One region of the Bradyrhizobium sp. BLXBL-01 genome, then DNA from elsewhere that is predicted to be linked to it. Evidence: riboswitches for the same ligand, from Rfam matches in the RefSeq annotation. Region 1 holds a riboswitch; the other holds the start of a gene.
The links. A riboswitch is a leader RNA that binds a small molecule or an ion and turns the genes downstream of it on or off. The one in region 1 is predicted to bind S-adenosylmethionine.
Positions count from the first base shown of each region.

Region 1 (8,004 bases):
GACCTTCAGCACGTGCAGGGTGGAGAACTGCTGGTGCCCCTCGCGCATCGCGAGCGACTGCGCGGACTGGATGAAGCCCCTGGAGCGTTCGGTGTATTTGTCGATATTCATCTTTTCTGTCCCTCGGCCTGCCCTCAGGGCCCTCTAAGGCACCCCGAACGGCATCTTCATTGGGTTTCCGCCTGATGCGTTGACGTTCCTCAACACAGCAAGCGGTCGCTTATCAGCCGGCGCTGGCGCCGGCCTGACCCAGATGTGGGAAGCGCGCCCTCGGATCGGTAGAGGCGAGTTCACAATTTCGTGCGCTGATCCGCCCGCTTGGCGACGGCCCGCCGAATCCCCTAAGTAGCGGCATGACAGCCAGCCATACCGCCGAGATCACCGGCCTCTACCGCTATCCCGTCAAGGGCCTAACGCCGGAACGCCTGCTGCGCGCCCCTTTGCGGACCGGCCAGACCCTGCCGGCCGACCGCCGCTACGCCATCGAGAACGGCCCGAGCGGGTTCGACCCCGAGGCGCCCGAATGGAAGCCGAAAATCCAGTTCCTGATGCTGGCGCGCAATGAGCGACTGGCCGCGCTCGACAGCCGGTTCGACGACGAAACCAACGTTCTGACCATCCGCAAGGACGGCCAGATCGTCGCCTGCGGCGATCTCGAGAGCGCCGCCGGGCGCGCCGCGATCGAGGCCTATTTCCGCGACAACTTCCAGCCCGAGTTGAAGGGCCCGCCCAAAATTCTGTCCGGCCGCGACCATAGCTTCTCCGACGTCGCCCGCAAGGTCGTCTCCATCATCAATCTCGGCAGCGTGCGCGCCATCGAGACCATGCTCGGGGGCGTCGCCGTGCATCCGCTGCGCTTCCGCGCCAATCTCTACGTCAAGGGCTGGCCGGCCTGGTCGGAGCTCGACCTCGTCGGCCAGACGCTCGCGATCGGACAGGCCCGGCTGAAGGTGATCAAGCGCATCGTTCGCTGCCCGGCCACCAATGTCGACCCTGAAACCGCCAGGCGCGATCTCGAAATACCACCGACGCTCTCGCGCCATCTCGGCCACATGGACTGCGGCATCTATGCCGAGGTGATCGAAGGCGGTGACGTCGGCGTGGGTGATGTGGTGGCGGTGGAAGAGCCGAGGCTCGTCTGAGCTAGCGTAGGGTGGGCAAAGCGAAGCGTGCCCACCGTTGCCGCTAGCGAACGCTGACATACCGCCGGTGGGCACGGCGCTTGCGCGCCTTTGCCCACCCTACGGCACCTGTCTCCACGCACTCCCGTCATTGCGAGGAGCGAAGCGACGAAGCAATCCAGAGTATTTCCGCGGAGGGATTCTGGATTGCTTCCGCCTTCGCCAAGGCTTCGGCGGACAAGTCGCTTCGCTCGCAATGACGGCCACGAGCCTCAATTCGGCATCACATAGGCATAGATCCGGCCGCGCGAGACCGGGGCTTCGCGGACGCGGTTGCCGTTGTTGCCGGAGATCATGATCGGATTGCCCTGCGCGTCGATGCCGGTGATGATGCCGACATGACCGCCGCGGCCGCCGCGCGACATCACGGCGATGGCGCCGACCTGCGGACCGGAGATGCGCGTGCCGTAGCGCGCGAATGAGCTCGCCATGTCGGAGCCTGAGCCCTTATGGCCGGTATGCTCCAGCACCATGTTCATGAAGCGCGCGCACCACAGGCTGCCGCGCCCGGTCGGATTGCCGCCGATGTAGCGGCGTGCCTCGGACACCAGGCCCGATCCGCCACCGAAGCCGCCACTTGGGACAAGCGCGTTGCCGGCCACGCCGCCATTGTTGGCGCTTGGATCGTAGCTCGCCTGGGTGTCGGCGAAACCGCTCGCCTGCAATTGCGCCGCGCTGCGCTCGAAGCGCGAGCCTCTCGCATGGTGGCGGTGATGATGATGTCTGGCGTGGTGCACGTACACGTGCCGCTCTGCGCTATGACGATGATGCGGCCGCGCCGAGGCCGGAGAACCGAACGCGGCGACCGCCGCGAAGAGAAGCGCCAGCGCGACAACACAACGCGACAGGCGATACGCAAACAACTCAACCATTCTTCATCCCTAGCTGACACCCCCACTTCCCGCCGGCCCGTGCAATGGCCGACATCCGTTTGGCCGTTAAGCCGCCCGATGTGGCGAGAAAAAGACGCGACGTCGGCGAATAGCTGCGATGATTTTGTGTTTGTGCTCGGCTGCGGCTGCCGCATTGCCGACAACAGCGTTAACTGCGATCCTGAAGCACGGCTTGAAACAGAGGGAAACGGTTAATGCCCCACGCCACGACCAGGGACGGCGTCCGCGTTTATTTCGAGGAGGCGGGCCAGGGAACGCCGATCCTTTTTCTGCATGAGTTCGCGGCCGACTACACCAATTGGGAGCCGCAGATGCGCTACTTCTCGCGTGGCCATCGCTGCATCACCTATTCGGCGCGCGGCTACACGCCGTCGGACGTGCCTGACGGTGACGTCTACAGCTACACGCATTTCTACACCGATGCGCTTGCCGTGCTCGATCATCTCGGCATCGAGCGCGCCCATCTCGTCGGCCTGTCGATGGGCGCCTATTCCTCGCTGCAGATCGGGTTGAACGCGCCGAAGCGCGCGCTGTCGATGACGCTGGCCGGCGTCGGCTCCGGCTCGGAGCTCGATAACCTCGAGGCCTGGCGCAAGCAGTGCCGCGCCAATGCCGAGCAGTTCGAGACGCTGGGCTCCGCCGAGGTCGCGAAAGTCACGCGCGAGGCGCCGAGCCGGATTCCGTTCCTGGTGAAGGACCCGCGCGGGCACGCCGATTTCTACGCCGCGCTGGCGCGGCACGATGCCAAGGGTTCGGCGCGCACGATGCGCGGATTCCAGGGCGGCCGTCCCTCGATCTACACGATGACGGAGGCGATCAGAGGCGCGGCAACACCCGCGCTGATCATCTGCGGCGACGAGGACGATCCGTGCATCGGGCCGAGCCTGTTCCTGAAGAAGCATCTGCCCGCGGCGGGGCTCGCGATGTTTCCGAAGTCGGGCCACGTGCTCAATCTGGAGGAGCCCGCGCTGTTCAACGAGAGCGTGGAGCGGTTCGTGACGCTGGTGGAAGCGGGGCGATGGCCGGTGCGGGATCCGCGGTCGCTGGCGGCGCATTAAGGCAGATGCGCTGCCCAGTACTCCGTCATTGCGAGCGCAGCGAAGCAATCCAGAATCCCTCCGCGGAGACAGCCTGGATTGCTTCGTCGCAAGAGCTCCTCGCAATGACGACGGGGACTACTTCCCCCCGCCTCTGCTCAGCAAGAACACCGCCTGCTCGCCGAACATGTTCCACACCCACCAGGGCAGGTTCAGCGGCACCGGGCGGCCGTAGAGATCGAGCGCGACCGAGCGCTCCATCTTGACGTTGATCTCGTCGCAGAGCTGCACGAAATCCTTGATGGTGCAGAAATGGATGTTGGCGGTGTCGTACCAGGTCGCCGGCAGATTCTCCGTGCGCGGCATGTGGCCGCCGATCAGGAGCTGGAGCCGCATCTTCCAGAACCCGAAATTCGGGAACGAGACGATGGCGCGGCGGCCGATGCGCAGCAGATTCTCCAGCACGACCTTCGGCTGCCGCGTCGCCTGCAGCGTCTGCGACAGGATCACGTAGTCGAAGGCATCGTCGGGATAATTGACGAGATCGGTATCGGCATCACCCTGCACCACCGCGAGCCCCTTGGCGACGCAGCGGTTGACGCCCTCGCGGGACAGCTCGATGCCGCGGCCGTCGATGCCGCGGGTCTCCAGCAGCTGAAGCAGATCGCCGTCGCCGCAGCCGACGTCGAGCACCTTCGAGCCCGGCTTGACCATCTCGGCGACCAACAGATGATCGGCGCGAAACTGGCCGGACGACGCAGTCGCAGCGCCGTTCAGCGGCAGCACTTCCTGGACGGACATCGCTAGCGGTCCTCGAGGCTGAGCCCGCGGGCCTTGCCTGCCGATTGCAGGAAGGCGCGGGAGATGTCGAAGAATTCGGGCACGTCGAGCAGGAAGGCGTCATGGCCGCGATCGGTCTCGATCTCGGCGAACGACACCCGCGCGCTCGAAGCGTTCAGCGCGTGCACCAGCGCGCGCGATTCCGAGGTCGGGAACAGCCAGTCGCTGGTGAAGGAGACCACGCAGAAGCGGGTCTTGATGTCGGCGAAGGCCTTGGCCAGCACGCCGCCATGATCGGCGGCGATGTCGAAATAGTCCATCGCCCGCGTCAGATAGAGATAGGAATTGGCGTCGAAGCGCTCGACGAAGGACGAACCCTGGTAACGCAGATAGGATTCCACCTGGAAGTCGGCGTCGAACGAGAAGGTCGGCAGCTCGCGATCCTGCATGCGCCGGCCGAACTTGCGATGCAGCGCCGCGTCCGAGAGATAGGTGATGTGCGCCGCCATCCGCGCCACCGCGAGCCCGCGATGCGGATGGATGCCGCGATCGGCATAGCCGCCGCCGTGCCAGTCGGGGTCGGCCATCACGGCCTGGCGGCCGAGCTCGTGGAAGGCGATGTTCTGCGCCGAGTGCCGCGTCGCGCAGGCAATCGCCAGCGCAGAAAACACGCGCTCAGGATAGGCCGCGGTCCATTGCAGCACCTGCATGCCGCCCATCGAGCCGCCGACGACCGCAAACAGCGTGTCGATGCCGAGTCGATCGATCAGCATCGCCTGCGCGCGCACCATGTCGGGGATGGTGATGACGGGGAAATCCAGGCCCCAGACCTTGTCTGTGGCGGGATTGATCGACGCCGGCCCGGTCGAGCCCATGCAGCCGCCGATCACGTTGGAGCAGATGATGAAGTAGTGCTTGGGATCGATGGGGCGGCCGGGGCCGACCAGCGTCTCCCACCAGCCCGGCTTGCCCGTGACGGGATGCACGTTGGCGACATGCTGGTCGCCGGTCAGCGCATGGCAGATCAGCACGGCATTGGAGCGATCGGCGTTAAGCTCGCCATAGGTCTGGTAGGCGATCTGGAACGGGGTGAGATCGACGCCGCAATCGAGCCGCAGCGGCTGCTCGGTGTCGAAATGCGCAATCAGCGAGCTTGGATGGTCCACTTCGTGCGATCGCTCGTCGGCGCTGATCGCAGGACTCGGTATCGACTTGACGCTACCCATCTCGGACATCGACCTCGTTTGCGACTGGCTGCTCGAGCGCGCCGCTGACATCAGGCCATGAAAAACCCGGCCTGAACGATAGGTTCGGCCGGGATCGGAAGCGTCCCCGGCCTGTTTAGCGAGTTTTTTAACGTGGCTGCAAGCCGGCCGGCTCAAATGACCACGGAACGGGCAAAAGCTACCGTCTTGGGCGGTTTTCGTCAAGTCGCGGCCCGGATCGGCCCAATTCGCCTCAGTCGCGTCGCCCGCAAAGCACGTCATTTCTCTTTGCTTTCGCCGCCACGACTGCCTAATCAGGACATCCCCCATCGGAACGATCGACGACCAGACATGTCCCAACGTCCGCCCGCGCCACCATCGCTGCAGGAACTGCGCAAGGAGATCGACGCGATCGACGAGGGCATGCATCGCCTCCTCATGCAGCGCGGCGACATCATCGACCGGCTGATCCAGGTGAAGCAGACCCAGGAGGTCGGCTCGGCGTTCCGCCCCGCGCGCGAGGCTTCCATGATGCGCGAGATCGTGCAGCGTCATCGCGGCATCCTGCCGCTCGACACGGTCGAGAGCATCTGGCGCGTCATCATCTCGACCTTCACCTATGTGCAGGCGCCGTTCTCCGTGCATGCCGACATCTCGGTGAGCGAACCTGCGATGCGCGATTCCGTGCGCTTCCATTTCGGCTTCACCGTGCCTTACGTCGCGCATTTCAGCGCGCAGGCCGCGGTCGAGGCGGTGGCGAAATCCAAGGGCGACCTGGCGCTGGTCTCGGCGACCTCGAGCCGCACGCCGTGGTGGCTGGAGCTGGAAGCCGACGGCGCGCCCAAGATCATCGCACGGATGCCCTTCGTCGAGCGTGCCGACCATCCGGCCTCGCTGCCGGTGTTCGCGATCTCGCGCGTCGCCGACAGCGCCCTGGTGACAGAGGTCGAGACCTTCAGCGTGCGCGTCTCCGGATGGAACGCCGAGGTCGCCCGCGCGCTGTCGCCGCTCGCCGAGATCGTTGCGGTGCCCGATACCGCCTTCGACGGCGCGGCGCTGCTGGTCTCGGTCACCAGCGCGACCAGCATCGACAAAATCAGGGCTGCCCTGATCGAGGCGGGGGCCTCGGTTCGCTCTGTGGCCCTCGTCGGCAGCCACGCAACGCGCTATACGGTGCCCCCGACCGGGCCGAAATCGTAATTCGCGAGCAGCCCAGCCTATCCGGAGTCCAAGATGTCCCGCCCCGTGCCGAATCCCGGCATTCTCGATATTGCGCCCTACACGCCCGGCAAGAGCCCGGTGCCGGAGCCGGGCCGCAAGGTGTTCAAGCTCTCCGCCAACGAGACGCCGTTCGGGCCCTCGCCCAAGGCGATCGAAGCGTTCAAGCGCGTGGCGGACCATCTGGAAGACTATCCGGAAGGCACCTCGCGCGTGCTGCGCGAGGCGATCGGCCGCTCGTTCGGGCTCGACCCCAACCGCATCATCTGCGGCGCCGGCTCGGACGAGATCCTCAATCTGCTCGCGCACACCTATCTCAGCCAAGGCGACGAGGCGATCTCCACCACGCACGGCTTCCTGGTCTACCCGATCGCGACCATGGCGGTCGGCGCCAGGAACGTCATCGCCAAGGAGACCAACCTCACCGCCGACGTCGACGCCATCCTGAAGGCGGTGACGCCGAAGACGAAGCTGGTCTGGCTCGCCAACCCCAACAACCCGACCGGCACCTATCTGCCGTTCGACGAGGTCAAGCGGCTGCGTGCCGGCCTGCCTTCGCACGTGCTGCTGGTGCTGGATGCCGCCTATTGCGATTACGTCTCGCGCAACGACTATGAGATGGGGATCGAGCTCGTCGCCACCACCGAGAACACGGTGGTGACGCACACCTTCTCCAAGATCCATGGCCTGGCTGCACTGCGCATCGGCTGGATGTTCGGGCCCGAGCACATCATCGACGCGGTCAACCGCATCCGCGGTCCCTTCAACGTGTCGACGCCGGCGATGTATGCCGCGGTCGCCGCGATCGAGGACACCGCGCATCAGGCGATGTCGAAGCAGTTCACCGAGACCTGGCGCAACTGGCTCACCGAGGAGATCGGCAAGCTCGGGCTGAAGGTGACGCCGAGCGTCGCCAATTTCGTGCTGATCCATTTCCCGACGGACAAGGGCAAGACCGCTGACGACGCCGACGCCTTCCTGACCAAGCGTGGACTCGTGCTGCGCGGCCTGAAAAACTACGGCCTGCCGCATGCGCTGCGCATGACGATCGGCACCGAGGAGGCCAACCGCCTCGTGGTCGACGGCTTGCGCGACTTCATGGGCGGCAAATGAGCGCGCAGGCGCACTTCCAGCGCGTTGCGCTGATCGGCTTCGGCCTGATCGGCGGCTCGATCGCGCGCGCTGCGAAGCTCCAGGGGCTGGCCGGTGAAATCGTCACCACCGCACGCTCCGAGAAGACGCGCGCACGCGTCGCCGAGCTCGGCATCGTGGATCAGGTCGTGGCGACCAATGCTGAGGCCGTGAAGGACGCCGATCTCGTCATCCTCTGCATTCCCGTCGGCGCCTGCGGACCCGTGGCGCAGGAGATCGCTGCCCATCTCAAGCCGGGGGCGATCGTCTCCGACGTCGGCTCGGTCAAGGGCGCGGTGGTCAGGGACATGGCGCCGCATCTGCCGGAATCGGTTCACTTCGTCCCGGCGCATCCGGTGGCGGGCACCGAGCATTCCGGGCCGGACTCTGGTTTCGCCGAGCTCTTCATCAACCGCTGGTGCATCCTGACCCCGCCCGAAGGCGTCGATGCCGCGGCGACCGACCGCCTGCGCGCGTTCTGGGCCACCATGGGCGCCAAGGTCGAGGTGATGACGCCCGATCATCATGACCTCGTGCTCGCCATCACCAGCCACCTGCC
Region 1 is NZ_CP182471.1:7,746,873-7,754,876, forward strand. It holds gene clpB (ATP-dependent chaperone ClpB) at 1-111, opposite strand, end outside; gene ACNJYA_RS35850 (MOSC domain-containing protein) at 354-1,142, shown strand; gene ACNJYA_RS35855 (NlpC/P60 family protein) at 1,394-2,053, opposite strand; gene ACNJYA_RS35860 (alpha/beta fold hydrolase) at 2,269-3,132, shown strand; gene metW (methionine biosynthesis protein MetW) at 3,250-3,912, opposite strand; gene metX (homoserine O-acetyltransferase MetX) at 3,915-5,117, opposite strand; SAM riboswitch at 5,212-5,291, opposite strand; gene ACNJYA_RS35875 (chorismate mutase) at 5,448-6,296, shown strand; gene hisC (histidinol-phosphate transaminase) at 6,330-7,427, shown strand; gene ACNJYA_RS35885 (prephenate/arogenate dehydrogenase family protein) at 7,424-8,004, shown strand, end outside.

Region 2 (8,004 bases), 200 kb from region 1:
GCGTGCGTCCGGTCGGCTCTGCTTTCCCGGCGGCGCCACGCACGCGAGGAGCATGCCATGAGAGGTGCGGACAAGGTGATCTGCCAGGCGGCCGCGGTGCTGCTGCTGTTTTCGATCTCGAGCGTGCCGGCAAGGGCGCAATTCCTCGGCGGCGGAGGTACCGGCGGCGAAGACATGATGACCCAGATGGCGCCGATGCTGGAGATGATGAAGGCGAAGATGGGCAAGCGCCGCTTCGCCATGCTGATGCAGACCATGGGCCCGATGATGAGCCGCATGATGGAGAACGGCGGCGGCGGGCTCGGCGGCATGATGGGCGGCGGCAGTTTCGGCGGCGGATTCGGTGCACCGAACTATGGCTACACGCCGATGGGCGGCGGCACGATGCCGGTCGGGATCGGCGGCATGGGCGGCGGCGACATGATGGCGATGATCCCGCAATTGATGCGGCTCGCCAATACCGGCGGCGGCGGCCATCGCCGCCACAAACGCCGCTAGTCACCAATCGAAAGCGCCGGCGTGATCGCGGGCTTCGTCTCGCGCGGTCCCCAGCGGGTCAGCACCACGCTGGAGCATGACAGCAGGCCGAGCACGACCATCGAGCTCGCGGCGAGCCAGAAGAAGCTCTGCGCGCTGGCGCCGTGGGTCGACAGCCACCAGCCGATTCCTGCGATGTAGATCAGCCGCGCCGTCTGCGCCAGCACCGGCCCGATCACCTTGGCCGCGCCTTGCGAGGAGAAATACATCGTCGTTGCAAGGCCGAAGAAAGCGTAGAACGGCCCGACCGTCGAGAGATATTGGTGGCTCGCCGCGCGCACGGCCGCGCTGTCGGTGAACATGTTGACCCAGAGATCGGGAAAGATCGCAACGAGGCACGCCGGCGCGCCGACCGCCACGAAAGCGGCAACACTGGCGGTCCAGGCGATGCGCCGGGCCCGCGCGATGCGGCCTGCGCCGATCGCCATCCCGACCATCGGCACGCAGGCAATGCCGAACGAGAACGCGATCGAGGTCAACAGGAATTCGAGCCGCGCGCCGACGCCGTAGCCGGCGAGGATCGCGGTGCCGAACTGCGCCAGCATGTGGGTGAAGATCGAGATCGTCAGCACTGATTGCAGCGGCGAGAAGCAGGCGATGGCGCCGACCTTCAGGATGTCGAAGAACATCGCCCATTGGATGCGCAGGCCGCGCAGCTTCAACGTGATCCGCGCGCGGCCGGAGAACACGTACCAGCTCATGATGCCGATATTCATGGTGTAGGCGATCAGCGCGCCGGCGGCGACGCCGCGCATGCCGAGCTGCGGCACCGGCCCGAGCCCGAGGCCGAGCGTGCCGCCGAGCACGATCTGCCAGGCCGCGGAGTTGAGGATCAGGAACGACGGCAGCTTCATGTTGCCGGTGCCGCGCAGGATCCCCGCCATGGTGTTGAGCAGCCAGGGCAGCACGGCGCCGCCGAAGAACACCTGCGTGTAGGCGATCGCATGCGTCAGCACATCGCCGCGGCCGCCGAGCATCTCGAGCAGTTTTGGCCCGAAGACCAGCATGCCCAGCATGAAGACGAGGCCGAAGCCGATGCCGATCAGCATCGCGTGCACGGCGAGGATACCGGCGCGCTCGCGGTTGCCGGCACCGAGCGCACGCGCGATGGCCGACGCCACCGCGCCGCCCATGGCGCCGCCGGACATCGTCATGGTCAGAATGATCGTCGGAAACACCAGCGCCATCGCCGCCAGCGCCTCGACGCCGAGCCGGCCGACATAGGAGGTCTCGGCGATCACGACACAGATGCCGGCCGACAGGCCGATCACGTTCGGCCAGGCGAGCGAGAGCAGCGTGCGCAGGATCGGCCCGTCGGTCAGCGCGCTTCTGATCGGCGGCGGAGGCGGCGGCAGCGGGCGCTCTTGCTCATCGACCGGGATTTCGGCGATGTCGGACATGTCCTCTCCCGGGCGCAGCCGCCGTTTGCGGCGCGGCAAATTACTTGGTGTGCCAAATGACTTCGTTCGCGCGAAAGGCGCGGCTGAGGCTTGTTAGCACGGCGAGCCCCGATTCCGCCTGCGCCTGATGCAGGCGTGCCCTGCGGCAGCGCATTTCAAGCGGTGGAATTACGGCACTTCTCCTCTTCTCCCTCTCCCCGTTCTTACGGGGCCGCGACGAGCTTCGCTCGCGCTGAGAGGGTTGGGGTGAGGGGCCGCTTCCGCAACAACGGTGACAGCCGGACTCGCGGAGACTCCCCCTCACCCGGAATTTGCTGTCGCAAATTCCGGCCTCTCCCCGCACGCGGGGAGAGGCGAAGCGCGGCGACACTGTCGCTCACTCAATCGTCCAGACCAATGGCGGACGGCCGCCTGCAGCGGCGCGCATCTGCACGCCGATATGCCGGCCGCAGCCTGCAGCGAGACCCTCGAACAATCCTTCCAGCACCTTGGCGCAGGCGCGGTGAGTGTCGGCGACGTCGTCCATCAGCTTCCAGCTTTGCTGCCGGATCTCAAAGGTGCCTTCCGATCGTGTCATCTCGGCTGCATCATCCTGCGTGGCGAGCAGCGCGCTCAGGAAGGATGCGAACTCTCGCGCGCCACCGCGGGTCATCGCCAGCGCCGCGGCAACCTCGTCGAAATATTGCATGCCGATCAGCTTGCCGGTGAGGTGCAGCAGATAGCCGGCATCCTCGGGGCCGAACAGTTGCACCATCACGGGCGCGGCGGTGCGGACATATTCCATCGCGTAATTGCGATAGGCCTTTTCCAACCGCGGTCTTGGCCAGCTCGCGATCGGCAATGCCGGCGCCGTCTTCGCATCGAACAGCGGCGCTTCCAGGTGCCGCGCGAACACCAGGCGCTGGTCGAGCTCGAGCGAATGGTCGTAGAGATGATAATAGCCTTCGAGCCCGTCCTGGCCGTCGACGCTCTGCTTGGTGCAGACGAAGCCGAGCCTGAGATCGCCGAGCGCAACGCCGTTGTTGGCGTGCCAGCCGCGCAGCATCGCGCGGGAGACTTCGCCCGGCACGCCGCAGATCGCGGTGCCCTTCCAGATCCAGCGCGGCGGCGGATAGCGGATCCAGGCCTTGCTGTCGCTCTCATACATGTATTCGACGTGCACGCCGCCGATCCAGTTGGAGAGATAGTGGTATTGCGCGGCCGCGACCGCCGGCGGCAGATGGTCGATCCCGAGCTTTTTGAGCCCCGGCAGGAAGCGCTCCTGCTGCTGGCGGCGGAACACACGGAAGACGAATTCTGCGGCATCCGCCGTGCCGCGCCGCGTGACGACGGTGAGGATGAGGCCGGTGAAATAGGCATGGTAGAGATCTGCGACTGCGCGCCAGCGCTTCCATTGCGCTTCCTGCGCGAGGTCTGGTGCGGCGGTCATGTTCGCTCCCCGATCATGGTTTTGATCGAGTGTGTCACCGCGGCCAGTGACAGGCAACATGACCCGCGTGCAGACCTCCCTGCACGGCGTTCCGTCAATTCCGCATCACGAATTTTGCGCCGCCTTGGCCGCCCGTTCGCGCTCGACGCGCTCCGTGACGTCGCGCGCCATCGCCACCGATCCCTGCACGGCACCATCTCTGTCCCGCACCAGCGCGAAGGTCATCTCGATGTAGAGCTTGCGCCCGCTCTTGTGCAGCGCGCGGGTCAGCGTCGGCCTGCCCGCAAGCTTCATGGTGCCGCTGGCGAGCGCGGCGTCGAAGGCTTTCCAGTGCGCGGCGCGCAGATGTTCGGGAATGATCAGATCGAGATTCTGGCCGAGCGCTTCGTCGGCGGAGAAGCCGAACAGCGCGGTCGATGCGCGATTCCAGCGCGTGATCGTGCCGGAGCGATCGGAATAGATCAGCGCGTCCGCGGCGTCGTTGATGATGCTTGCATCGAGTTGGAACTGATCGGTCATGTCGCCACCTCGCATGTAGCTGGTCTTGCGCATCGTGACACACATTCGGTGTCATCGCCCGACTTGATCGGGCGATCCAGTATCCCAGAGGCGTCCGTCATAGAGCGATAGGCCGCGGCGTACTGGATGCCCCGGTCCCGGCTCCGCTAGGCTACGCCGGGCCAGAGGGTGCTCGGCCGGCGAAGCTTCAGCGAAGTCGGCAAGCCGGGGCATGACAGTAGAGTGTGCAGCTACACCCGAAAATGCTTCGATAGTTTGAGGCCTTGCGCCTGGTAATTGGAACCGATGCGCTGGCCGTACATCGCGTCGGGGCGCGCCAGCATCTTCTCGTAGACGAGGCGGCCGACGATCTGGCCGTGCTCGAGGATGAACGGCACCTCGCGCGAGCGCACTTCGAGCACCGCGCGGGCGCCCTGCCCCCCAGCGCCGGCATAGCCGAAGCCGGGATCGAAGAAGCCGGCATAGTGCACGCGGAATTCGCCGACCAAGGGATCGAACGGCACCATCTCCGCGGCGTAGTCGGGCGGCACCTGCACCGCTTCCTTGGAGGCGAGGATGTAGAACTCGCCGGGGTCGAGGATCAGGCTGCCGTCGGGGCGCGCCGAGATCGGCTCCCAGAAATCCTCCACCGCGTAGCCGGCGCGGCGGTCGACGTCGACGACGCCGGTGTGGCGCTTGGCGCGGTAGCCGACGAAGCCGCTCGCCTTCTCGCCCGACAGATCGACCGAGACGGCAACGCCGCCGGACAGGTCCGCATCGTCGATGTCGACGAGGCGCTCGCTAGCATGCAGCGCATCGAGCTCGTCGGGATTGAGGATGGCATCGCCGGTGCGGAAGCGCACCTGGCTGAGGCGCGAGCCCTCGCGCACCAAGACCGGAAACGTCTTCGGACTGATCTCGGCATAGAGCGGGCCGTGATAGCCGGCGCCGATCATGTCGAAGCGGCGGGTGCCGTCGGCGATCACGCGGGTGAAGACGTCGAGCCGGCCGGTCGAGCTCTTCGGATTGGCGGCAGCGACGATCTCCGGCGGCAGCGCGAGGCTTTCGAGCAGCGGCACGATGTAGACGCAATTGGTCTCGAGCACCGCGCCGTCGGCGAGGCTGAACTCGTGCAGCTTCAACTCGTCGATGCGCTCGGCCACCGTGGCGCCGGGCCCGGGGAGGAAGCTGGCACGGACGCGATAGGCGATGTCGCCAAGACGCAGATCGAGGCTCGCCGGCTGGATCTGGCTCTCGACGAAGTCGTAGGCGGGCAGGATGAGACCTTCTTCCGCCATCGCCGCGATCATGCGGTCGGGCAGGATACCATTGGCGTCGGCGGCGACCGTGAACGTCAACCGGGGGTCCTCATCAGGGGTCAAACGCATCCGGACATGCCGGAAATACAAGTCTTTTACGGCTATCCGATGGACGCCTTGACGGAAAGGGTATTGCGGAATATGAGCATCACTTATCCCGTGGTGATTTGAGCCGGCCGGCTTGCAGCCACGTTAAATAAGTCGCTAAACAGGCCGGGGACCTCTGTGATCCCGGCCCGTGGAGATATCCAGGCCGGTTTTTTTGTGACCGTTTTCGCCTCGACGGTCATCGGAGAGGGTCCTATGTCGAAGTCGTCTGCCACTTACCGCCCCGAAACCCGCCTGGTCCATTCCGGCACCCTTCGCTCGCAATATGGCGAGACGTCGGAGGCGCTGTTCCTGACGCAAGGCTATGTCTACGCCAGCGCGGAGGAGTGCGAGGCGCGGTTCAAAGGCGAGGATCCCGGCTTCATCTATTCGCGCTATTCCAACCCGACCATTGCGATGTTCGAGCGCCGCATGATCGAGCTCGAAGGCGCCGAGGCCGCGCGCTCGGCGGCAACCGGCATGGCGGCGGTGACGACCGCGATCCTGGCACCGCTCAAGGCCGGCGATCACGTCGTCGCCTCCCGCGCGCTGTTCGGCTCGTGCCTCTATGTCGTCCAGGACCTGTTGCCGCGCTACGGCATCGAGACCACGCTGGTCGACGGTGCCAATCTCGATGAATGGCAGCGCGCGGTGAAGCGCAACACCAAGACGTTCTTCCTGGAGAGCCCGACCAACCCGACGCTCGATGTGCTCGACATTCCCTCAATCGCCGAGATCGCGCACAAGGGTGGCGCGCGGCTCGTCGTCGACAACGTGTTTGCGACGCCGATCTGGCAGAGTCCGCTCGCACTCGGCGCCGACGTCGTCGTCTACTCCGCGACCAAGCACATCGACGGCCAGGGCCGCTGTCTCGGCGGCATCATCCTGTCCTCGGAAGCCTTCATTGCAGAGCACATCCACAATTTCATGCGCCAGACCGGCCCGTCGATCTCGCCGTTCAATGCCTGGGTCCTGCTCAAGGGCCTGGAGACGCTCGGCGTGCGCGTGCGCGCGCAGACCGACACGGCTGCGCGCATCGCCGAGGTGCTGGCGAGCCATCCCAAGATCTCGCGGCTGGTCTATCCCGGCCGCGCCGATCATCCGCAGGCGGCGCTGGTGAAGAAGCAGATGCGCGGCGGCTCGACGCTGGTCGGCTTCGAGGTGAAGGGCGGCAAGGCGGCGGCGTTCCGCGTGCTCAACGAATTGAAGCTTGCCAAGATCTCGAACAATCTCGGCGACGCCAAGAGCCTCGTCACGCATCCGGCGACCACGACGCATCAGCGCCTGAAGCCGGAAGACCGCGCCGCGCTCGGCATCAGCGAGGGTTTCATTCGCTTCTCGGCGGGGCTCGAGCATGCCGATGACCTGATCGGGGATCTCACCGCGGCGCTGGAGAAGGCGTGAGGCGAGTTCCCGTAGGGTGGATTAGCCGAAGGCGTAATCCACCTCTTCTGCATCCGCGGAGATAGACAGTGGTGGGTTACGGCTTCGCCTAACCCACCCTACGGCACCGAGCCTCACATCGGCCGATATGTTCTCACATCGGCGGGCACGTTCACCCCGAGCTTGATCTGGCCGACGGAGCGGATGATGTCGTCGCCGAGCAGCTGGGCGAAGCAGGCATAGCCCCAATCGTTCATGTGCAGGCCATCGGCGATGACGAAGCTCTCGACCGGGATCGACTGGTTCTCGTGCCAGTCGCGCATCACCTCGAAGCGCGGGAAGATGCCGACCTTGCGCAGCTCGGCGACGTTGCCGAGCAGCTTGATCATCTTGCCGGCGCTCTCCTTGCGCTGGTTGACGGCCGGCGAATATTGCGGGTCGACCAGCACGATGTCGGTGCCGCCGGCGGCCTGAATGCGGCTGATGCCGTCCTCGACCAGCTTGGCCGTATCGGCGGGATCGAGGTTGCGCAGCACGGCGTTGGTGCCGACCTGCCAGATCACGAGATCCGGATGCACGTCGATCACCTGCGTCTGCAGGCGCTTCATCATCTCGGGCGCATCCTCGCCGCCGACGCCGGCATTGACGACCGTGATGTCGGCGCTCGGATAGTGACGCCGCAGCTGCGCGGCGAGGCGATTGGGGTAGTTGAACTCCGGCGAGCTCGCGCCGAAGCCCGCGGTCGACGACGAACCGAACGCGACGATGACGACGGGCTGTCCGGCGACGAGCTTGCTCGCGACATGCGGCAGCGAGCCCATCGCCTTGGAGCCGCCCTTCGGCGGCAGGCAAGGCACGCGGCTGAAGATGTCGGCGGCGGACTTCGCGACCTCCTTCACCTTGTCGATGGCGCGCGAGGTGACGCCGCGCGGCTCGGACGACCTCGCCGCGACGGTGGTCTGGGACGGCGCAGCGGGCGCGGGATCAGGTGACTGGGCGGGTGCGGGGGCAGGTTGCGCGGGCGTCTGCGCATGCGAGGCGGGCGTCAGCCATAACAGCGCCGCTGCTGCGGGCACGGCCAGCCATGACGTCAGGCAAAAAGGGCGGAGAGAACTCATTAACGCTAGACCTCAATTTTGCTGCTGGGCCGGCTCCAGGTGAGCAGCGTCAATCACGAACTGTGCCAACGCCCGGCCCAGGCAATCATGGACCTGCTTCGCCAGCTCAGGCCCGCGGGACGGGCTGAACAGGTCGAACTGGCCCTGCTCATTCCACTGCCGCATGATCGCGAAACGATCGAACAGCGGAATGTCGTGCTCCTGCGCAACGACGCGCATATTGTCGAGAAAAG
Region 2 is NZ_CP182471.1:7,947,699-7,955,702, forward strand. It holds gene ACNJYA_RS36810 (hypothetical protein) at 58-498, shown strand; gene ACNJYA_RS36815 (MATE family efflux transporter) at 495-1,937, opposite strand; gene ACNJYA_RS36820 (hypothetical protein) at 2,314-3,366, opposite strand; gene ACNJYA_RS36825 (PAS domain-containing protein) at 3,472-3,885, opposite strand; gene ACNJYA_RS36830 (2'-deoxycytidine 5'-triphosphate deaminase) at 4,116-5,252, opposite strand; SAM riboswitch at 5,333-5,412, shown strand; gene ACNJYA_RS36835 (O-succinylhomoserine sulfhydrylase) at 5,487-6,674, shown strand; gene ACNJYA_RS36840 (SGNH/GDSL hydrolase family protein) at 6,788-7,771, opposite strand; gene ACNJYA_RS36845 (SGNH/GDSL hydrolase family protein) at 7,784-8,004, opposite strand, start outside.
Region 2: linked by a shared signal. The riboswitch ahead of ACNJYA_RS36835 (O-succinylhomoserine sulfhydrylase) and the one ahead of metX (homoserine O-acetyltransferase MetX) in region 1 are both predicted to bind S-adenosylmethionine.